One region of the Chelativorans composti genome, then DNA from elsewhere that is predicted to be linked to it. Evidence: predicted binding sites of a transcription regulator. Region 1 holds the regulator's gene; the other holds the start of a gene.
What was found. The regulator LexA, encoded in region 1, represses DNA repair genes until DNA is damaged. The targets are predictions, from matches to a motif close to TGTTCNNNNTGTGTTCNG.

Region 1 (7,927 bases):
AGCGCGCGAGGCCTTCGACATCATCATGTCCGGTGAGGCGACCCCGAGCCAGATGGGCGGCTTCCTGATGGCGCTGCGGGTGCGCGGCGAGACGGTGGCCGAAATCACCGGCGCGGTGGAGACCATGCGCGCCAAGATGCTGCGCGTCAGCGCGCCCGAAGGCGCCGTCGACATTGTCGGCACCGGCGGCGATGCCTCCGGCTCCTACAACGTATCCACCTGTGCCGCCTTCATCGTGGCAGGGTGCGGCGTGCCGGTGGCAAAGCATGGCAACCGCGCCCTCTCCTCGAAGTCCGGCGCGGCCGACTCGCTGGCCGCCCTCGGCGTCAACATCGAGCTGGGGCCGGATGAGATCGCGGCCTGCATTGCTGAAGCCGGCATCGGCTTCATGTTTGCGCCCATGCACCATTCAGCCATGCGCCACGTGGGCCCGACGCGCCTCGAGCTCGGCACGCGCACGATCTTCAACCTGCTCGGACCGCTCGCCAATCCGGCCGGAGCCAAGCGTCAGCTGCTCGGCGTGTTCGCGCCGCAATGGGTGGAGCCGCTCGCCCATGTCCTCCGCAACCTTGGCGCCGAGAAGGCCTGGGTCGTTCACGGTGACGGCCTCGATGAGATGACGACGACCGGCAAGACGCTGGTGGCGAGCCTCGAAAATGGCGAGGTGAAGACCTTCGAGATCACGCCGGAATCCGTCGGCCTCGCACAGGCCGACATGGCCTCGCTGCGCGGCGGTGACGGCGTCGCGAACGCCAAGGCGCTGCGCGCCGTTCTGGAAGGCGCCAGGAACCCCTACCGCGACATCGCGGTTCTCAATGCCGCGGGCGCGCTGGTGGTGGCTGACAAGGCTTCGAGCCTTGAGGAAGGCATCGCGATGGCGACGCAGTCGCTCGACACAGGCGCTGCCCTGCGCACGCTCGAGAAGCTCGTGGAGGTCTCCAACCGGAAAACGGCTGACTGAGGCCCTGCCCTTCACCGACGCAAACGACAACTGCCCGCTGCACTGGAAGGAGCATCTGATGGCGGACATTCTGCGCAAGATCGAAGCCTACAAGCGCGAGGAAATCGTTGCTGCCAAGGCCGCCCTCCCCCAGGCGGAACTGAAGGCGCGGCTGAAGGACGCCTCGCCCGTGCGCGGCTTCATGAATGCGCTGAAGGCGAAACAGGACCAGGGCGGCTTCGGTCTCATCGCCGAGATCAAGAAGGCTAGCCCCTCGAAGGGCCTTATCCGCGCCGATTTCGATCCGCCGGCGCTGGCGAAGGAGTATGAGCAGGGCGGCGCTGCCTGCCTTTCCGTGCTCACCGACGGCCCCTCTTTCCAGGGTGCGCCCGAGTTTCTGGTCCAGGCGCGGGCGGCCTGTTCGCTGCCAGCCATCCGCAAGGACTTCATGCTCGACACCTACCAGGTGCTGGAAGCCCGTCTGCTCGGCGCCGACGCGATCCTCATCATTATGGCGAGCGTCGATGACGACACGGCGCGCGCGCTGGAGGAAACGGCCTTCGAGCTCGGCATGGACGCGCTCATCGAGGTGCATGACGAGGAGGAACTGGAACGGGCGCTGAAGCTTTCCTCCCGCATGATCGGCATCAACAACCGCAACCTCAGAACCTTCGAGACGACGCTGGCCACGTCCGAGAGGCTCGCACCCATGATCCCGTCCGACCGGCTGATCGTCGGCGAAAGCGGCATCTTCACCCACGAAGACTGTCAGCGGCTTGCCAAGGTGGGCATTCGCAGCTTCCTCGTCGGCGAAAGCCTGATGCGCCAGCAGAACGTGGCGGAGGCAACGCGCAGCCTGCTGGGGCTCGCCCCGGCCGCCTGAAGGAGGGTTTTCATGTCCGCGGAGGAGGATAAGCGGCTTACCCATCTCGACGCCGAGGGCAAGGCCGACATGGTCGACGTGGGAGCCAAGGCGGATACGGAGCGCGTGGCGGTCGCGACCGGCTGCGTTCGGATGGCGCCTGAAACGCTGCAGGCCATTCTTGCCGGCAACGCGAAGAAGGGCGACGTGATCGGTGTGGCGCGCGTCGCGGGCATCATGGCAGCGAAGAGGACGAGCGACCTCATTCCGCTCTGCCACCCGCTTGCACTCACCAAGGTTTCCGTCGACATCGAGCCGGACGAGGCCCTGCCCGGCCTGCGGATCCGCGCCCTCGCCAAACTCACCGGCAAGACCGGCGTCGAGATGGAGGCGCTGACGGCTGTCTCCGTTACCTGCCTCACCATCTACGACATGGCCAAGGCGCTCGATAAGGACATGGTGATCGGGGAAATCCGGCTTGAGGAGAAGCTTGGCGGCAAGTCCGGCCACTGGAAGCGCGGGGAGCGGGACTGATGGCCCTGCTTTCTGTCGATGAGGCCCTCGAGCGCATCCTGGAGGGCGTGCAGCCCGTCTCCGCTGAAACCGTTCCGCTCGCCGAGGCCGTCGGCCGCGTTCTGGCTGCTCCGATTGAGGCGCGCCGCACGCAGCCGCCCTTCGACGCCTCGGCCATGGACGGCTACGCAGTGCGGGACGCCGATATTGCCAGCACGCCTGTCACCCTGAAGGTCATCGGCACTTCCGCCGCAGGCAAAAGATTCGACGGTGAAGTGACCGCCGGAACCGCCGTGCGCATCTTTACCGGCGCTCCGCTGCCGAAGGGCGCCACCACGATCGTTCTGCAGGAAAACGCCCGGGTCATCGACGAAGGCAGGATCGAGGCGCTGGAGCCTGCCGCCCCAGGCCGCCATATCCGCCGCGCGGGACTGGACTTTCGGTCTGGCGACACGGTGCTGGAAGCGGGCCGCACGCTCGATCCGGCGGCACTGTCCCTGGCGGCAGCGTCGGGCCATGCTCAGGTGCCGGTCATCCGTCGCCCGCTCGTGGCACTCATCGCCTCGGGCGACGAACTCGTGCCCCCGGAAGCCGAGCCGGGTCCGGATCAGATCATCGCTTCCAACAATTTCGGCGTCGCCGGCCTCGTCCAGCAGGACGGCGGCCGGGTGCTCGATCTCGGCATTGTGCCGGACGACCATGCGGGTTTCGCCGCCGCCGTGCGCCGCGCCCGCGAGGCGGGGGCCGACGTGCTGGTGACGCTAGGCGGCGCCTCCGTCGGCGACCGCGACATCACCCGCGAGGTGCTTGCCGCAGAGGGCATGGAGCTCTCCTTCTGGAAGATCGCCATGCGGCCGGGCAAGCCGCTGATCTTCGGACGCCTGGGCCGCATGTCCGTGCTCGGCCTGCCGGGCAATCCCGTCTCGAGTCTCATATGCGCCCACGTCTTCCTGCGGCCGCTCGTGCGCCGCCTCGGCGGACGGCTGCATGCGCCTAACCTGCACCAGGCGGAGCTCGGCGCCCCCATGCCCGCCAACGACGGCCGGCGCGACTATGTCCGCGCCACGGTGGTCCCCGGACCGGGCGGGCTCATCGCCACCCCCTTCCCCGTCCAGGACTCCTCCATGTTGAGCGTGCTTGCCGCCGCGAACGCGCTCATCATCCGCCAACCGCATGCGCCGGCGGCGGAGGCCGGCGAGCGCTGCCAGGTTCTCATGCTGCGTTAACGCCGCTCTAACCTTTCGCCCTGCAAGTTACCAGTTGCAGAACACATCCTGAACGTCTACGTTATGTTCTGGATTTGTTTTTACTTTGATTCAGGGGTTCGGAGCCGATGCTAACCCGCAAGCAGCATGAACTCTTGCTGTTCATTCACCAGTGTCTCAAGGAGACCGGCATCCCGCCTTCCTTCGACGAGATGAAGGAAGCTCTGGACCTCGCGTCAAAGTCGGGGATCCACCGCCTGATCAGCGCGTTGGAAGAGCGCGGCTTCATCCGCCGCCTGCCGAACCGCGCGCGGGCTCTGGAAGTCATACGCCTGCCGGATTCGATGATGCCGAACGTGCCGCCGCGTTCCCGGGGCTTCTCCCCCTCGGTCATCCAGGGCGGCCAGAGCCAGCCCGAACCGGCGCCGACGCCTTCGCGTGCCACGCCGGTTTCCAGCGAGACAAGCATATCCATTCCGGTCATGGGCCGCATCGCCGCGGGCGTGCCGATCGACGCCATTCAGCACGTGACCCACAGCATCGCCGTCCCGCCGGACATGATTTCCGGCGGCGAGCACTATGCGCTTGAGGTCAAGGGTGATTCGATGATTGAGGCCGGCATCTTCGACGGCGACACGGTGATCATCCGCCACACCCAGACGGCCAACCCGGGCGACATCGTCGTGGCGCTGGTGGACGACCAGGAGGCGACGCTGAAGCGCTTCCGCCGCAAGGGCGCCTCCATCGCCCTGGAGGCCGCCAATCCCGCCTATGAGACCCGCATCTTCCCGCCCCACCGCGTGAAGGTGCAGGGCAAGCTCGTCGGCCTCATCCGGCGGTATCACTGAGTGATGATGCGGCGGGGCCGCCGTCAGGCCCTGCCCTGCCCTGTTGCCTGTTGCGGTCATTTGCCATCAAGTGCTCGTGGCATCTGTCGAGACTGCCGCGCGGACCAAATCCTTGCGGAAGAGTCCGGAAAACGTCTCTGCCGCAATTGACGCAGCGGCTGAAGCAAGGGAAAAGGACCACAATGCGGACGTGGCGGAACTGGTAGACGCAAGGGACTTAAAATCCCTCGGGCTTCGCCCGTGCGGGTTCGACCCCCGCCGTCCGCACCAAGCCTTCAACATTGCCGCTGTATCTTGCCAGGCTGGACAAAAACCAGCCATCGTACCTGCCGTCAGGGCGGGTTATACGGCCATGTGCAACCTCTACACCTCCACAACGAACATTGAGGCGCTTCGCCAGCTCTCGCGCCTTCTGGACAGGCTGGCGGACCGGGCCTTCTTCAATGAGGAAAGCTTCGACGTCTATCCGAACCGGTTCGGTCCCGTCATACGCATGGTCGAGGGCGGGCCTGAGATGGTGCGCGCTCGCTGGGGCATGCCCTCTCCTCCCTCGATGCTCCAGGGCAAGGACTTCGACTATGGCATTACCAACATCCGCAACACCGTCTCGCCCCATTGGCGTCCCTGGCTCTCACCCGGGCACCGATGCCTGGTGCCGGTGCTGAAATTCGCCGAGCCTGATCCCGCGCGCAAGCGGCCGGGCGAACGGACTCCGGACGCCTGGTTCGCGCGGCCGGACGGACGCCCCTTTTTCTTCGCCGGGCTCCGGACGCGCTGGACCGGAAAGCGCCTCGCGCGCGAGGAACCGGCCACCCACGAACTTTATGCTTTTCTTACCACCGCGTCGAACGCCCTTGTGGCGCAGGTGCACCCCAAGGCCATGCCAGTCATCCTCACCCGTGACGAGGAGATCGATATCTGGCTGCGCGCCCCTTGGGACGAGGCGCGGCACCTGCAGCGCCCTGCGGAGGAGAGCGACCTGATCATCCTGCCCGGCGAGAAGGACCGGCCCAAGCTGCCCTGACATGTTCAGCCTCGTGTGGCCCAAGCCAGCCTTTTCGCCGCTCTGTACGAAAGCCCGCAGCGGTTTCCCATCCGCGCGCCGGGGCGTGCTTGAAAAGCGCTACCTCTTGCCCGTAGCTAACGAACAGGGCTACGGTCTTCCCCGGAGGATTTTGACCGACTCCAAAAGCTTCAACCTTCACATGAACGTGAAGATTCTAACTCACCTATTTGTTTTTTAAAACTTATCAAGGATCGAAATCTGATAGTCCGCGGAACTGATTTTGAGCGACCTGCACCTCCGGGAAAATCTGAACGTCTCCAATCATATGCTTCCTGCGGCCGGAAGGAGACGGTTCAGACCTGCTCGGAACCGGGCCTGGAGCCGTTCAAGGAAAGTGGAAACCGGTTTCTGTCCGGAACCATGACCAGCCGCTTACCTACAGCAGTTCAGTGTTTCGTAAAAAACTGAACTGCTCTTCTAAGCGGCTGCGCGCTTCCAGCCGAGCGCGAGCAGGCCGGCGCCGATCATCAGCGTGCCGCCCGTCCGATTGATAACGTACTGGACGGTAGGATTGCCGATCCGCGAGCGGATGGCCGAGGCCATGAACGCGTACAGCGCCGCGTTCACCGTCGCGATGACGAGGAAGGTGACTTCCAGAATGACCATCTGCGGCAGCAACGGCGATGAAGGGTTCATGAACTGCGGCAGGAAAGCGACGAAGAAGACAATCGTCTTCGGGTTGAGCGCGGTTACCGCATAGGTGTGCAGGAAGATCCGGCCTGGCCGCAAGGTGGCAGCTGGGGCGTCGGGCGTCTCCCCCCTCTCCTCGCTCACCGGCGCGCACCAGAGCTTGATGCCAAGGTAGATCAGATAGGCCGCGCCGATCCACTTGAGCACGGTGAACAGCGTGGCCGAAGTGGCGAGCAAAGCGCCCAGGCCGAGCATCGAGCCCGTCATGGCGGTGAAGTCGCCGAGAGTCACGCCGGCGACCGTCGCAAAAGCGATTCTGCGCCCATGGCTCAGGGCGTAGGAGACCACCAGAAGAATGGTCGGTCCGGGGATGGCGACCACCACGGCAGACGCCGCCGCGAATGCAAGCCAGGTTTCAAGGGACATCGGGCACCTCGATGATCGGCGAGAAAAGGGTCGGCCTCTGCTGATCAGTTAACTAGAGAATCCGCAACAATTCAACCGCCGCCATCATGTCCCGCTTGCGAGCGGCAAGCCGTTGGGCGGCTTCGTAATCCTCGCCCCATTGGCTGGCGTTCCAGTCCTCGTCGATGTGGGCGGCCCTCCAGGCGTCCTCGGCATCGAGGAACCCGGCCTCGACCGCCAACGCCAGGATCGACGATCCCATCAGCGTCGTCATGACATGGAGGGAGGACAGACGGAACACCTCGCGCCGCTGCGCGAGATAGCTGCCGACCGCAGCAATGGTCTCGCGCGGTTGCTGCACGTGCATCACGCCTTCGGCGAGCACGAAGCGCGCACCGATCGTCCCCTCGATCCAGTCCAGCACCGGATCCCAGGCATCCCGCTGCATCTGCACAAGCCGCTCTGGCGACTCGGCGCGGTAGCAAAGCAGGTCGGACGAGGCATACCGCAGGATATCCTCGAGAACGGCCTGCGGGTCGCGCGCCACGCCGTCGATGGCGGTGTTGACGAGCCGCGTCACCGGCATGGTCATCGGATCGATCCGCTCGCCCTGCGCGGCATATTCGTCCGCCACGAGCCGCGCCATGCCTTCCCTGGGGAGAATGACTTCGGCTCCGCCGGGCGTACGTACGGTCTTTCCGTCGAGCAGCACCTTGAAGGCCCCCTCCTCGCCGCCCACCGTTACTTCCTTGTAGAAGCGCCGGGGCAGTTGCGGGCGCATGCTTTCCTGGGCGGCGCGGATCGGGTCCGGCTGGCGCCCCTGTTCGAGATCGTTCAGAAGTTCACGCATGTCATTCATATAGGCGGCGGCGTTGGCGCGGCCACCTTCCCTTCATTCTTCTTCGGCCGAAGCCTCGTCGAAGCTGAGCAGGTTCCAGCTCTGCTTCATGTGCGGCGGCAGCTCGGCCGTCACGTCAATCACGCCCTTGCCGGGATCCGGATGCGGGATCACGATGCGCCGGGCATGGAGATGCAGCCGGTTCTGGATTCCGCCCGGGAGCTCCCAGTTGTGATCCGCGACGAAATACTTGGGGTCCCCGATAATTGGGCAGCCGATATGCGTCGTATGCACGCGCAGCTGGTGCATGCGGCCGGTCTGCGGCTCCAGTTCGAGCCATGACAGCGCCTGCCCGGCCTGCTCCACCACCCGGTAGAGCGTGACGGCGTGCTCCGCCCCTGGCTCGCCATGCTTGGCGATCCGCATCTTGTCACCGTCCGGGGTGGCCTCGCGCAGCAGCCAGGTCGAGATCTTGCCTTCCCGCTTGCGCGGCACGCCCTTCACCAGCGCCCAGTAGACCTTCTTGGTCTCGCGCTCGCGGAACGCTTCCGTAAGCTTCACCGCCGCAAGCCGCGTGCGCGCCACGACGAGCACGCCGGACGTGTCGCGGTCGAGCCTGT
Region 2 (7,927 bases), on a different contig from region 1:
TTCTCCGGCTCATCAGCCGGCACGGGCTGTCGCATGCGCGCATCATCGTGCGCCGCCGCAATGTCGATCCTGTCATCGTCAATCTGGTCCGCCTGCTGAATGCCAAGGCCGAGAGCGAGGCCGCCTCGCGCCGGGAAGTTGCGGCAAGCCCGCTCCTCGAACAGGTTCGCGACCGCCTTCGCGCCCTGGCCTCGGGAAGTACCCAGCAGGAACCCGAACCCGAGGCGGAAGAAGCTCCGCAGGCGCCGTCCGGCCTCTACATGGATCTTCTCCGCGCTGCGTTGTCGTCCAATGCGGACGCGTTCCCGCGCGCGCTCGCCGGCGCTCTCGACCTGACCGTCGTCCGCGCCCGCAGGATCTGCTCGGCCATCACCTACAGCGACCTGATCGCCTGCCTGAAATACCTGCACCTGCGTCCCGAGGAGGCCTTCCTCCTGACGGCCGCGTACTATCCGTCGCAATTGTTCTATGGTCCGGCCATCCGCCTGTTCCTGGACCGCTACGAGACGCTGAGTATCGACGATGTCGAGCTCCGTCTGGAGGAGTGGCGCACTCAGGACGAGGCAGCGCAAGCCGCTGCCCTGCAGCGTCAGTCGGCGGCGATCTCCATGTAGTTGCCCGGATCGCCGTCGAAATCCACTTCGACGAACCACACGTCGGGATCGAAACGCATCTCCCGCGCCAGCCGCTCCCTCACCTTGTCCTCGTCGGCGGTCACCAGCACGCGCACAAACTGCCTGTCGGCCGGCTTCGCCTCGTCGTAGCTCGTCTGCGACGCCGGGCCGAACAGCTCGTATTCCCCAAGCCGGTTGCGCCGGATGACGAAGATGGCGCCCGCCTCGGCCGCGCCCTTGCGCTCCACCGCGGCAAATCCGCCGTCGGCGAACACCCGGCGCACCAGTGCGGAAACCCATAGATCGCTTGTCACCCGCATCGCTGCACTTCCGGGATTGCTGTCCTCTTGCTGAAAAGCGCTCTATCACTGCCTTGGCTGTCCCGGCAAGAACCCGGGACTTCGGGGAGACTCGAAACCGGTCCATCGGCCGAAACCGGTGGAATCTAATGGCTGATGCAGTTCGATGCTCCTCCGAACAGCTCGAGCTCTGGTCCGCCCCGGCCGCGGCATGCGCCCGCGACACGGACCATGCTCCATTCGACGGTCGGCCTAATCCGCCAGGCCGATTTCCCGCATCTTGGCGAGCAGTTCCCGGTCCACCTCGCCCGTCACCGGCAGGCCGAACAGCGACTGGAACTCGCGGATCGCCTCGCGCGTACCCTTGCCCAGTATCCCGTCCACTTCGATTTCCGTGTGGCCGAAGGCGCGCAGCGCAGCCTGCACCTTCTTCACGGAATCGTTGCCGGCCGAGCCTGCACCGAGCGATACCTGTTCAATCCTTACGGGCTCGGAGACCGAAGCCTCCGCGGCTGGCCTCTTCAGGCCAAGCTGCACCAGCAGCGCGTCGTCGATGTCGCTTCCTGCCGGAAGCCCCACGATGCGACGGTAGTTCTGTACGGCCGTGCGCGTTTGCGGTCCCGTCAGACCGTCGACCGGTCCCTGGTAAAGGCCCAGGTCATGCAGGACTTGCTGCACGGCTGCGACATTGCTGTTGCCGGAGAGCGGCGCGATGGATCCCGTCGAGCCGTTCTCCACCGGGGCAACGGCCGGCGCCGGATGGTCAACCCTCGGCGGCACCTCGGAACGCACCTCCGTCGGCGCGGGGGTCGGCGTGGGCACGGGCTTCACCGGCCTCGCCGGTGCGCGCGTCGCAATGAAGGCGTTCGGATGCACCTGCGGCTGCTTCCAGACGGCATTCACCGACACGACGGCAAGCGTGACCAGGAAGGCTGTCGAGCCTCCGAAGGAAACCGGATTACGCGCGATGGCTGAGCCCAGCCACGACAGGCCCGTAAGAAAGAGGCCCTTACGAGCCTTCCGCTTAGGCTGTCTTGCGTAACGGGATTTCATTCCACTCGACACTCGACTTCGCTCCGTTTTCCCTTTCAAGCACACTTACCACCGTCTCGCCCACGGGAAGCGAAACGTGGACCTTCGTTCCCACACCCGGAGCACTGTCGATGCTCAGGCTTCCTCCGCAGGCCTCCACAAGTCCCTTCACCAGGGCAAGGCCAAGACCGGTTCCCTTGCTCGCATGCTCGTTTCTGATCTGCGTGAACGGCTTGCCAAGACGCGAAAGATCTTGCGGCTCAATTCCGATGCCACTGTCGGCGACTGTGAGGAACAGCCTCTTGCCCTGTTTCCGCGCCGTCAGGCGAACGTAACCCTCCTCGGTGAACTTTACCGCATTCGAGAGCAGATTGATCAGGATCTGCTGCAGCGCGCGTCGGTCGCAGCGCACCGTGCCGATCGCCTGGTCGACATCGAGTTCCAGCCGCACCGGCTTGGAACTGGCCTCGCGCGCCACGATGGCCATCGACAGCCGGGCCGCCTCACCGAGGTCGAACTCCTCCACATCGCCCACATAGGTGCCCGCCTTGATCTTGGAGACGTCCAGGATCGTATTCACCACATTGAGCAGGTGGCAGCTCGCCTCGTTGATGAGCGTCACATACTCGCGCTGCTTGCCGTTGGCGAACGGCCCGAACAGCTCGTTGGTCAGCACGTCGGAGAAACCTGCAATCGCATTGAGCGGCGTCCTGAGCTCGTGGCTCACCGAAGCCAGCAACCGGTCGCGCATCTCGACCGCCTCGCGTGCTTCCTTCCGCGCTTCCACAACCTCTGCCTCGAGCCGCGCCAGCGCCTCGTCATCGCGCAGCACCATCAGGATTTCGCCATCCTGGTCTGCCGCCATGTCCGCCACGAAGCTGCGGTACACCGCCGCCGGAACGGAATTGTACGTCCCCGGAACCCGCACGCGCAGCCGCACCGACCTCATCGACCGGCCATCGCGCACATCCGCGAGTGCCGAGAGATAAGCCACGCGGTCCGACACCAGCACCCGCTCGAACAGGCCCGAGCCAAGCAGCATCTCCGGCTCGATGCCCATAGCGACCCGGGTCTGCGCCGTCGCCGCGCACACATCGCCATTGGCCCGCAGCCTCAGGATGATGGAGCCGGTCGCCGCCACCACGGCATCGGCGCCGGCTGAAACGGGCTTCTCATCGCGAGCTTCGCCACCGGCGACCAGACGCGCTACCAGAAACAGGCCATAGGCGAGCGGCGCCAGCCAGCTCCATGCCGTCGGCTCTGCCTGGAGCGGCAGCGCCGTGGAAAACAACACTGCAAGCGCGCCTGCAACGAAAGCGGCACCGAGCCCTGCAACCGCCGCCTGGCGCCGGCGCGCAACCCACACGGGTTCGATCATCAGCGCGGCGAGCAATGCCGTATAGGCCGATCCGATGCCGCCACCGAGAGCGACGAGCGCCGCCACGGCCACAGTACCGGCGATGAGCGTTGCCGCTTCCATCAGCCGCCCCCTGCCCGTGGCCACCAGGCCGAGCAGCGGCGCCATCATCACCGCGAAAATGGCCGCAACACTCGCAATCGCATGCGGACTGTGGTGGAGCTGAGTCAGGATCTGCACGGCACCCGGCAGGATCACGCCCGGTGCAAGCAGCAGCACCTGCAGCAGGCGCCTCTGGCGGCCGCGCTCGGCATCCTCAGTCACGGACGGATGCAGCAGCCGGTCACAGAAGGCGCCGGCAGCTTCAAGTCGCTCTGAAAGCATGGACTGGTGTGTACTCAACGGGACGCGCTCTATGTTCACGAGGCAGTTTTGATGGGCCGAGCCTCGCACCGAGCACTAAGAAAAGTGTAAATGACCTGCCCGCCGCATCCCCTCCGGAAGGATTTTGGGGCCCAGGCTTGTTCCCATGGTTAACAAAGGGTCGACAGGCCGCGCCCGCGCTGCATAAGCAACGGGAGCTTAACGAATTGACAAATCTCGGCCGTTAAATTCAGCCCGACCGCGCCGGTCGTCAGCGCACAGGCCGCAGCACCGGCACTCAGGCGTAGGGATTGTTGTGTAATGGGTTTCCTGCTTCGCTGCTGTTTCTGGATCGGCCTCGCGCTATTGTTCGTCCCGATCAGCACCGGCGATGGCAGCGAGCCACAGGTCAACCCGCTTCAGGCCCTCATCGCCGCGCGCGACGCCGTCGCCGACATCGCCTCCATCTGCGAGCGTAAGCCCACCATCTGCCAGACCGCCAGCGCGGCCGTTCAAACCATCGTGGCCAGGGCCGGCGAAGGCCTGCGCCTCGCCCAGCAGATGATCGATACCAACGCCGCGGATGAACCAGCGCAGGAGCCGGATGGGGTCCAGGAGGCGTCCAGTCCCGCCGATCCCGGGCAGCACGCCGCGGAATAGCTCCGCACCCCGGAGACCCGCGCGATCGCAGTCATCCCGCCCCGAAATTTTGCTTCTGCACCCTGATTTCCCGTGACCTTTCCGCCTTCACTGTCTATATGCACGCCCATGACTGCGACCATTGACACCATCCGGGACGACTTCGCCTTCCTCGACGACTGGCAGGAGCGTTACCGCTACATCATCGAACTTGGAAACGACCTTCCGCCCTATCCGGAGGAAGCCCGCGACGACGCGCACAAGGTGCGCGGCTGCGTGAGCCAGGTCTGGCTTTACACGACACGCGGGGAAGGCTCCGACCCCGAGTTGTTTTTCCTTGGCGACTCCGACGCACACATCGTGCGCGGCCTCGTCGCCATCCTGCTGGCGCTCTATTCCGGCCGGCGGGCGAGCGAGATCCTGGCCATCGACGCAGAGGAAATCCTGCGCTCGCTCGGCCTCGATGAGCACCTGACTCCCCAGCGCTCCAATGGCCTTCGCTCCATGGTTCAGCGCATCCGCCAGGAAGCGGCCGCAGCCCTCGGCGGGGCCTGAAAACCCGCGCGCGGGAACCCGAGACGGAAAAGGCAGCGAAGCTTCACTTCGCTGCCCTGCAAGACCTCCAGAACGGGCGCGAACCGCAAAATCCGCGCGCCGTGCCTACTCCTCCCGCTCCTCGAACGAAAGCGCGGTACCGTTCATGCAATAGCGCAAGCCGGTGGGCTTCGGCCCGTCAGGGAATACATGGCCCAGATGCGCGTCGCAGGCGGCGCATTTCACCTCAACCCGCCGCATTCCGTAGGAATTGTCCTCCGCAAACGTCACCGCCTTCTCGTCCACCGGCGCCCAGAAGCTGGGCCACCCCGTACCGGAGTCGTACTTGGTCTCCGAGTCGAACAGCAGGTTGCCGCAGGCGATGCAGTAATACCGTCCCGGCTTCTTGTTGTCCCAGTACGGACCGGTAAAGGCGCGCTCCGTGCCGCCGCACCGCGTCACCTGATACTGCTCGGGCGTCAGCAGCTTGCGCCATTCCTCGTCGCTTCTCTGAACCTTGGGGCCAGTCTCTTCAGTCATGGGAGATCTCCTTTACTGTCCCACTACATAGGATACAGGAGTGCCCCTGTCAGGATCGGCTGCGCACTTTGCCGTGAGCGGCGAACCGAGAAGCACGCTGAGAAATGGCTGATCGCTCCGCCATGCGAAGCATCCGGGCGAGCGCCATAAGCCCATCCTGCACCGATGGGATTGCGGGCAGAGCACACCTTGCCTGCAGCAAAGGTCCCGTTCTCCGTTTTGCCTTCCGCCCCCGCTTCCCTGCCTACTTGGCTCCCGCGCCCAGCAACCGGTCATAGGCTTCTTTCAGCGCGATGTGCCGGTTGAGATCATAGCTCCAGTGTTTTCGGATGCCCTTCAGCCGCTCCCGTTCGAGCAGCCGCCCCAGCCGCAGGAGCGTTTTCCTCCGTTCTTCTCCTCCCTGCTTCAGGGCTTCGGCCAGGTCGACCCCGCTCATCAGGTACAGGGCTGCGTTCTGACGCGCTTCCCGCTCCGCACCTCTGCGCCCCTTCGCAAAGGCCGCAGCCTCTTTCTCGATACTACCCATTTCTTCCTCCGTTTATGGAGGATACACTTTCATACAACCATTGGTTGGGGACAGATTCCGGAGTACCCGCAACAGGGGGAAATAAAATCCCCTGATAAAACAATCTTCTACCGCCATTGCGCTCGAAGTATAGTTCTTTATTTGTTCACGCTGAATACCTCTCGCGCTATAACGATTACATTGGCTTAAGGAGGGTTTGTTCCGTGACCGCAACTGCTACGAAGGCCCTGAACTACTTGGCTGAGGCCGAGGAGCGCTGGGACAGTCAGCCCCAAATCACCACCTGCGCGAGAAAATTGGCCAGGTAAACGACGAGCGCGTAACGGATATATGCGATTGCGTACTCGATATTCTGTCGGTCCTGTTTAACGTAAGCGGACGCGATTTACGTCAGCCGGGCCGGTCTTCGACAAGCGTCGCGCGCGTCCGCCAGATCGGGATGTACGTGACACATGTCACGCTTGGCCTGAGCATGGCCGAGGTGGGGCGTGGCTTTGGCCGGGACAGAACCACCGTCATGCACGCATGTCATCTCATCGAGGACATGCGCGATGATCCCGAGTTCGATCAGATCGTGCGAATGACCGAGCGGATTACCGCCATAGCGTTCCGCCACCTGGGGGCCGCGCAATGAAGGATGGCGCGCCGATGACGATCCACGACCGTCGCGGCCGCATTCGCCTCCTGCGCTTCCTGCGAAAGTCCGCGGCAGCGGCAGAAGCGGCGGCGGCCCCGGACCAGCTTCTGCTGGACGGAGGCGACCGCGGCCGCATTTCCGTGCAGAGAACGCTGGTGGATTATCTGATCGAAGAGGGACTTGTGATCTGGTCGGCCAGTCAACTGAACCTCACGCCGCTCGGTGCAGCCTTGCTAGCAGATCTGCAGGAATCCCCGCATCGTCACCAGCATGCGGAGGTGGGTTATCAAACCGTCCATACCGAAGAGGGGTTTGTCCCCCTTCAGGTCAACCGCTCGGAATCCCCCCTCGCGATGCTCGCACGCCGCAAGGACCGCAACGGCAACCCTTTCCTCTCCGAGCGCGAGTTTCGCGCCGGCGAACGTCTCCGTGCCGACTACACGCGCGGCCAGCTCATGCCGCGCATGAGCGCCAATTGGGAAACACCCGTGTCGAACACCCGCCGCGGACCTCGCGATCGCATTACCGATCTGACGGATGCCGCGCTCGCCGCCCGCATGCGGGTCAACCGTGCGCTCCAGGCCGTCGGACCGGAACTTGCCGGTCCTCTGGTGGACGTCTGCTGCTTCCTGAAGGGCATTGAACAGGTGGAATCCGAGCGCGGCTGGCCTCCCCGCTCCGCGAAACTGATCCTCAAGACCGCCCTTTCGGTCCTGAGCCGCCACTATGAACCGGAAACCACGTCCCGGCGGCAGGAGATCCTGCATTGGGGAACCCCCGACTATCGTCCAACGCTAACGCGCTCGTGATTGTCCCCGCGAGAATCGGCGTGTACTAGCAGACTCCATCTGATAGGCATGAGCAGAAACGGCCGGCGCTTGCCGGCCGCGTCTCACGAGTTCGGAGTCCGTGCATGACCGCAGTCAAAGGCCGTTTCCCGAATATCCCGGGCCCGCGTGCTGAAAAGCGCCCGACCGAAATCACCTTCCACGGTCACACCCGCATTGATGAATATGCCTGGCTCCGCGCCGACAATTGGCAGGAGGTCCTGCGCGATCCCTCCAGACTCGATCCGGCGATGCGCAGCCATCTCGAAGCGGAGAACGCATACGTCCGGCAGCTGATGGCCGACACGTCCGAGCTGCAGAAAAAACTCTTCGCCGAGATGCGCGGCCGCATCAAGGAGGACGACTCTTCCGTGCCCATGAAGCATGGTCCCTACGCCTATGGTGTCGACTATCGCGAGGGCGGCCAGCATCCCCGTTACTTCCGTACCCCCCATGACGGCGGCGAGAAGCGTGTCCTGATCGACGGCGATGCGCTCGCCGAGGGCAAGGTCTATTTCCAGGTGGGTGCCGTCAATCCCTCCCCGTCTCACGATCTCCT

Region 2: ABD906_RS00700 (cytoplasmic protein) is a predicted target of LexA. The motif match lies at 6,036-6,053, and genes of this name have one in related genera.

What each region holds. Positions count from the first base shown of each region.
Region 1 is NZ_BAABGS010000074.1:160,088-168,014, forward strand. Features, by position in the region: gene trpD (anthranilate phosphoribosyltransferase) at 1-961, shown strand, start outside; gene trpC (indole-3-glycerol phosphate synthase TrpC) at 1,017-1,823, shown strand; gene moaC (cyclic pyranopterin monophosphate synthase MoaC) at 1,836-2,336, shown strand; gene ABD906_RS15025 (molybdopterin molybdotransferase MoeA) at 2,336-3,541, shown strand; gene lexA (transcriptional repressor LexA) at 3,649-4,368, shown strand; tRNA gene ABD906_RS15035 (tRNA-Leu) at 4,553-4,638, shown strand; gene ABD906_RS15040 (SOS response-associated peptidase) at 4,721-5,392, shown strand; gene ABD906_RS15045 (LysE family translocator) at 5,852-6,490, opposite strand; gene ABD906_RS15050 (ATP12 family chaperone protein) at 6,543-7,319, opposite strand; gene ABD906_RS15055 (RluA family pseudouridine synthase) at 7,362-7,927, opposite strand, start outside.
Region 2 is NZ_BAABGS010000008.1:27,587-35,513, reverse strand. Features, by position in the region: gene ABD906_RS00735 (hypothetical protein) at 1-614, shown strand, start outside; gene ABD906_RS00730 (DUF1491 family protein) at 590-934, opposite strand; gene ABD906_RS00725 (peptidoglycan-binding domain-containing protein) at 1,166-1,966, opposite strand; gene ABD906_RS00720 (ATP-binding protein) at 1,938-3,704, opposite strand; gene ABD906_RS00715 (DUF5330 domain-containing protein) at 3,987-4,325, shown strand; gene ABD906_RS00710 (SufE family protein) at 4,434-4,859, shown strand; gene msrB (peptide-methionine (R)-S-oxide reductase MsrB) at 4,965-5,378, opposite strand; gene ABD906_RS00700 (cytoplasmic protein) at 5,623-5,904, opposite strand; gene ABD906_RS00695 (helix-turn-helix domain-containing protein) at 6,161-6,538, shown strand; gene ABD906_RS00690 (DUF6456 domain-containing protein) at 6,553-7,350, shown strand; gene ABD906_RS00685 (S9 family peptidase) at 7,455-7,927, shown strand, end outside.